Regions from separate parts of the Enterobacter sp. E14S genome, predicted to be linked through region 1. Evidence: riboswitches for the same ligand, from Rfam matches in the RefSeq annotation. Region 1 holds a riboswitch; each other region holds the start of a gene.
The links. Region 1 has a riboswitch for thiamine pyrophosphate ahead of thiC (phosphomethylpyrimidine synthase ThiC). Riboswitches for the same ligand answer to the same signal wherever they lie in the genome.
Positions count from the first base shown of each region.

Region 2: linked by a shared signal. The riboswitch ahead of thiM (hydroxyethylthiazole kinase) and the one ahead of thiC (phosphomethylpyrimidine synthase ThiC) in region 1 are both predicted to bind thiamine pyrophosphate.
Region 3: linked by a shared signal. The riboswitch ahead of thiB (thiamine ABC transporter substrate binding subunit) and the one ahead of thiC (phosphomethylpyrimidine synthase ThiC) in region 1 are both predicted to bind thiamine pyrophosphate.

Region 1 covers NZ_JBVODQ010000017.1:7,379-9,641, forward strand. Annotated here, with positions in the region: gene nudC (NAD(+) diphosphatase) at 1-380, opposite strand, end outside; gene ACZ6J2_RS21425 (Rsd/AlgQ family anti-sigma factor) at 476-973, shown strand; TPP riboswitch at 1,028-1,139, shown strand; gene thiC (phosphomethylpyrimidine synthase ThiC) at 1,218-2,263, shown strand, end outside.
Region 2 covers NZ_JBVODQ010000002.1:431,541-433,803, forward strand. Annotated here, with positions in the region: TPP riboswitch at 597-693, shown strand; gene thiM (hydroxyethylthiazole kinase) at 729-1,499, shown strand; gene thiD (bifunctional hydroxymethylpyrimidine kinase/phosphomethylpyrimidine kinase) at 1,496-2,263, shown strand, end outside.
Region 3 covers NZ_JBVODQ010000010.1:55,019-57,281, forward strand. Annotated here, with positions in the region: gene sgrR (HTH-type transcriptional regulator SgrR) at 1-1,182, shown strand, start outside; TPP riboswitch at 1,219-1,319, shown strand; gene thiB (thiamine ABC transporter substrate binding subunit) at 1,351-2,263, shown strand, end outside.

The DNA of each region.
Region 1 (2,263 bases):
ATCTGCGGATAGTAGCGTTCGCGGCAGTGGCTGCAGAGCATCGCCCACTCGGTTTTGCTCGGGCGCATGGTATGACCGCAGTAGCCGCAGTATTTATGCGAGCGGTAAAACTCGGCCAGCTGCACGCCGCGCCCCGCCAGCTGGAACAGCCCCACGTCCAGATCCAGCACCTGGCGCACCGATCCCATATCCTGGCGGCGGGACTGTTGGATCAACCACACGGGCTCACCCTGCCACTCGCCGATCTGTAGCGCTGGCTGGCCAACGAGATCGAACGCCTCAGCTGCGCCATAGGGGATTTCCCCGGCAGGAAGCCATAATTTTTGTTCGTGACTGACGATCCACCAACCAAGATCTGATTTTTCAATAATACGATCCATATCTATTGCACTACCTTCGCTTCACTGACATGTTGTTAGCATTGTGGTTACATTCTGGATAAGCAGATTCAATCCTACATTTTGCGGAGTCGACCATGTTAAACCAGCTGGAAAGCCTGACTGAGCGCGTTAGAGGAAATAACAAACTGGTGGATCGCTGGCTACATGTACGCAAGCATCTACTCGTGGCTTATTACAATCTGGTCGGTATTAAGCCTGGCAAAGAATCGTTTATGCGACTGAATGAAAAAGCGCTGGATGATTTTTGTCAGGGCCTGGTCGACTATCTGTCCGACGGCCATTTCAATATTTATGAACGCATTATCCGCGAAATGGAAGGGACAACACCCTATTTAGCGGCCAGCAAGCTCTATCCCCTTCTGGAAGCCAACACCCAGCAGATCATGGATTACTATGATTCCGCGCTCGAGAACGCTATCGATCACGATAACTATCTTGAGTTTCAGCAGGCGCTATCCGACCTCGGCGAAGCGCTGGAAGAGCGATTCACGCTGGAAGATAAGCTGATCGCCCTCGTGCTGGACAATGATTTGAACATCAGTAACGAAGAGAACGTCGCGCGCCCTGCTTGAGTTCTTCATCGTTAACGAGTAATTTACAACCATTCGCCCCTCTCACGAGGGGGATTTTTCTTGTCGGAGTGCCCAGCGCCTGAACGCGCGGGCTGAGACCGTTAATTCGGGATCCGCGGAACCTGATCAGGCTAATACCTGCGAAGGGAACAAGAGTCACACTGCTGTTGTATCGCCCCTGGGCGATCCTCTCTTGCTTCATCCGTCGTCTGACAAGCCATGTCCTTCACTTTTGGAATGAGCTATGTCTATCGCTAAATTGACCCGTCGCGAACAGCGCGAACACGCCCAACGCTTCATCGATACCCTGGAAGGGACCGCCTTCCCGAACTCGAAACGCATCTACATTTCCGGCTCGCAGGCCGATATCCGCGTCCCAATGCGCGAAATCCAGCTCAGCCCGACGCTTATCGGCGGCAGCAAAGATAACCCCCAGTATGAAGACAACGAAGCCGTGCCGGTGTATGACACCTCCGGTCCGTACGGCGATCCTGATGTTGCCATCAACGTCCAGCAGGGTCTGGCAAAGCTGCGCCAGCCGTGGATTGATGCGCGCAACGACTGTGAAGAGCTGAGCGTACTCAGCTCTGCCTACACCAAAGAGCGCCTGGCCGACGACGGTCTGGACGAGCTGCGCTTTACCGGCCTGCTGACGCCAAAACGCGCTAAGGCGGGCAAATGCGTGACCCAGCTGCACTACGCGCGCCGGGGCATCGTCACGCCGGAGATGGAGTTCATCGCCATCCGCGAAAACATGGGTCGCGAGCGCATCCGTAGCGAAGTGCTGCGCTATCAGCATCCGGGTGAAGGCTTTGGCGCTCGCCTGCCGGAGAACATCACGCCGGAGTTTGTGCGTGACGAAGTGGCCGCAGGCCGCGCGATTATCCCCGCCAACATCAACCACCCGGAATCCGAGCCGATGATTATCGGCCGCAACTTCCTGGTGAAGGTCAACGCGAACATCGGTAACTCGGCCGTCACCTCCTCCATCGAAGAAGAGGTGGAGAAGCTGGTCTGGTCCACGCGCTGGGGCGCGGACACGGTAATGGACCTCTCCACTGGACGCTATATTCACGAAACCCGCGAATGGATCCTGCGTAACAGCCCGGTACCGATTGGCACCGTCCCGATTTATCAGGCGCTGGAAAAGGTCAACGGCATTGCCGAAGACCTCACCTGGGAAGCGTTCCGCGACACGCTGCTGGAGCAGGCCGAACAGGGCGTGGACTATTTCACCATTCACGCGGGCGTGCTGCTGCGCTACGTGCCGATGACGGCGAAGCGCCTGAC
Region 2 (2,263 bases), on a different contig from region 1:
AATTAAGCAGAACAGTTTTGGCTTTAGTGGTATGTAGATAACTGTATTTCCATATTTCAATACAGGATATTCAATGCCCGGACCTTTTTTAGTGGCGTGAATAAACTATCGATTAAACCCAAATTGATGATTTTGATCTAAATCATAAATGATATGAATAAATGAAAGGGCAGGGTGCGGTATCGAGAAGGTTTATTTAATGTATACATTAACTTATGGGTTATGCGATAAATCAAGGGATGCGTTAAGCTATTGATGAAAATACCAATGTTTAATAGAGTTAAATAAATTAATACTGTCTTATTCTTTCAAGCGAAAGAAGTTTCCATATCTTATAAAAGCAGAATGAGCACGTAGTAAAAAATAAAAATAATAGCCTCAGTAAAAGTACGTAATATAGTTTTTCAATAATGTATTAACAATTACTAAACCAGAATTAACTAAAGCGTAATAAATGTATGCAAATGACGGGAAAGAGCGCCTGGAAATTACCGCTGTGACAAACGTTGTGATAAATCGAAACTTCTTGCGCCTGGCCTGGGGCCGCGGTTACACTACCTAACGTTAATGATTTTCATAACCAACTGTTTTAAAAGTATTTTGACTCGGGGTGCCCTTCTTTGTGAAGGCTGAGAAATACCCGTATTACCTGATCTGGATAATGCCAGCGTAGGGAAGTCAGATGCCTTCCCGGTCATCGCTTCTTCACGCAAGGCAGGAGCGAAACCATGCAGCCTGACCTGCTCGATTTACACGTTTTACACCACTTCCGAACCCGTTCTCCGCTGACCCACTGTATGACCAACGATGTCGTACAGACTTTTACGGCCAACGTTTTGCTGGCGCTTGGCGCCTCACCCGCGATGGTGATTGAGGCCGAAGAGGCTGAACAGTTTGCCGGCATCGCCGATGCGCTGCTGATTAACGTTGGCACGCTGACGTCGCCGCGCGCCCAGGCGATGCGTCGGGCAATAGAAAGCGCGGTGGCGGCAGGCAAGCCCTGGACGCTGGACCCGGTTGCCGCGGGTGCCCTGACGTTCCGCACCCGCTTTTGCCATCAAATTCTTGCCCTGAAACCGGCCGCTATTCGCGGCAATGCCTCTGAAATTCTTGCCCTTGCCGGAATGAGCGCGGGCGGGCGCGGCGTTGATACCACCGATACCGCCGCCAGCGCGGTGCCTGCCGCGCAGGCTTTGGCGCGTCAGACGAATGCAATTGTGGTCGTCACCGGCGAGGTGGATTACATCACCGACGGACAACGTACCCGCACGGTCACGGGCGGTGACCCGCTGATGACGCGCGTGGTGGGCACAGGGTGCGCGCTCTCTGCCGTTGTGGCGGCGAGCTGCTCGCTGCCGGGCGACCGGATGGATAACGTCGCCGCCGCCTGCGGATGGATGAAGCGAGCCGGAACGGTGGCCGTTGCGCAGTCACGTGGGCCTGGCAGTTTTGCCAGCGCGTTTCTGGATGCGCTCTATACGCTGGAGGAGCAGGCATGAAGCGGATTAACGCCCTGACCATTGCCGGCACCGATCCCAGCGGCGGCGCGGGTATCCAGGCCGATCTCAAAACCTTCTCGGCCCTTGGCGCGTACGGCTGCTCGGTCATTACCGCGCTGGTGGCGCAAAATACGCGCGGCGTGCAGTCGGTCTATCGTATCGAGCCGGATTTTGTTGCCGCGCAGCTGGATTCTGTGTTCAGCGATGTGCGCATCGATACCACCAAGATCGGCATGCTGGCCGAGACGGATATTGTGGAAGCGGTGGCCGAGCGGCTTAAACGCTATCAGGTGCAAAACGTGGTGCTGGATACCGTCATGCTGGCTAAAAGCGGCGACCCGCTGCTCTCCGCCTCCGCCGTGGAGACGCTGCGTACAAAACTACTGCCGCAGGTGGCGCTCATCACGCCCAATCTGCCAGAAGCCGCCGCGCTGTTAGGCACATCGCATGCGCAAACTGAACGCGAGATGAAAGCGCAGGGAAACGCGCTGCTGGCAATTGGCTGCGGGGCGGTTCTGATGAAGGGCGGTCATCTGGATGACGCTGAAAGCCCGGACTGGCTCTTTACCCGCGACGGCGAAGTACGCTTTACCGCGCCGCGCGTGCAGACCAAAAACACCCACGGTACGGGCTGTACCCTCTCTGCCGCGCTGGCGGCGCTGCGCCCGCGGCATGACGGCTGGGCCGATACGGTGCGCGAAGCGAAAACCTGGCTCTCGGCGGCGCTGGCAAAAGCCGATACTCTGGAAGTGGGTCACGGTATT
Region 3 (2,263 bases), on a different contig from region 1:
GAGGAAAACGGGGAACTGGAGGCGGATATCGCGCACCACTGGCAGCAGCTTTCCCCGCGCCACTGGCGCTTCTTTTTACGCCCCGGCATCCACTTTCACCACGGCCGCGAGCTGGAAATGCACGACGTCATCGCCTCCCTGGAACGTGCCCGCAGGCTACCGCTCTACTCGCATATCTCCCGCGTCCACTCGCCCACGGCCTGGACGCTGGATATTGAGCTGTCGCAACAGGATAAGTGGCTTCCCTGGCTGCTGGGCTACGTGCCGTCGATGATTTTGCCCGGCGAGTGGGAATCAATGAACAATTTTGCCAGCCTGCCGATTGGCACCGGGCCCTACTCCGTGTCCCGCAATAACAGCAATCAGCTGAAAATCCGCGCGTTCGACGACTACTTTGGCTATCGGGCGCTGATCGACGAAGTGAACGTCTGGGTATTGCCGGATCTCAATGAAGATCTGAGCTGCGGGCTGACGCTGGAAGGCCCCACCACGGGAGAAAAAGCCGTGGAGAGTCGCCTCGAGGAAGGGTGTTACTATCTCCTGTTTGACCGCCGCACCCACCGTGGGGCAAACCAGGCCGTCCGCAAGTGGGTTAGCCACGTTTTGTCCCCTTCCAATCTGATTTACCATGCGGAAGAGCAGTACCAGACATACTGGTTCCCGGCGTACGGCCTGCTTCCGCGCTGGCACCACGCCCGCCCGGTGCACTGCGACAAACCCGCAGGGCTGGAGTCCATCACCCTGACCTACTACCGCGAGCACGTGGAGCATCGTTTTATCGCCAGAATCATGACCCGGCTGCTGGCAGCCGAGGGGGTCAGGTTAGAGGTCAGGGAAGTGGACTATGACGAATGGCATCAGGGGGAGATCGCCAGTGATATCTGGCTCAACAGCGCCAACTTTACCCTGCCGCTCGATTTTTCCCTTTTCTCGCATTTGTATGAAGTCCCGCTGATCCAGCACTGCATCGACCGTGACTGGCAGCAGGATGCCGCCCTGTGGCGCGCGGGCGAAATGAATCTTGCAGCGTGGTGCCAGCAACTTCTGGCCGAGCAGGCGATCGTACCCTTGATCCACCACTGGCTGATGATCCAGGGCCAGCGCAGCATGCGCGGCCTGCGGATGAACACTCTGGGCTGGTTTGATTTTAAATCCGCCTGGTTTGCGCCGCCGGAGCCATAACGCTTTCGTAATATTCACCAAATCATTACAATAGCGCCGTTCTCAACGGGGTGCTGCATCACAGATGTGCGCTGAGATAATACCCGTCGAACCTGATCCGGATAACGCCGGCGAAGGGATTTGAGGCTGTCTCTCAAAATCCTTTGCCACTCAACTTTGAGGTGCAAAGTGTTAAAAAAAGTTCTCCCCCTGCTGGCGCTGTTTGCGCTGCCTGCTTTTGCGAAGCCCGTCCTGACGGTCTACACCTATGACTCCTTTTCTGCCGACTGGGGCCCTGGCCCGGTGGTTAAAAAAGCCTTTGAAGCGGACTGTAACTGCGAGCTGAAGTTCGTGGCGCTGGAAGATGGCGTGTCGCTGCTCAACCGTCTGCGCATGGAAGGGAAAAACAGCAAGGCCGACGTGGTGCTCGGGCTGGATAACAACCTGCTGGAAGCCGCCTCGCAAACCAAACTGTTTACCAAAAGCGGCGTAGCGGCAGATGCCGTTAACGTGCCGGGCGGCTGGAAAAACGACACCTTTGTGCCGTTCGACTACGGCTACTTTGCTTTTGTTTACGACAAAAATAAGCTGAAAAACCCGCCGAAGAGCCTGAAAGAGCTGGTCGAAAGTGACCAGAAATGGCGCGTGATTTATGAAGATCCGCGCACCAGTACGCCAGGCCTGGGTCTGCTGCTGTGGATGCAAAAGGTCTACGGGGATAAAGCGCCGGAGGCGTGGCAGAAACTGGCCGCCAAAACCGTCACCGTGACCAAGGGCTGGAGCGAAGCCTATGGCCTGTTCCTGAAAGGCGAAAGCGACCTTGTGCTGAGCTACACCACCTCTCCGGCCTATCACATTATCGCCGAGAAGAAAGATAACTATGCTGCCGCTAATTTTGCTGAAGGGCACTATCTGCAGGTGGAAGTCGCCGCGCGTACCGCCGCCAGCAAACAGCCGGAGCTGGCCGAGAAGTTCCTGAAATTTATGGTTTCACCGGGGTTCCAGAATGCCATCCCGGCTGGTAACTGGATGTATCCGGTCACTAACGTTGCGCTGCCCGCAGGTTTCGAGCAGTTGACTAAACCAAACACCTCGCTGGAGT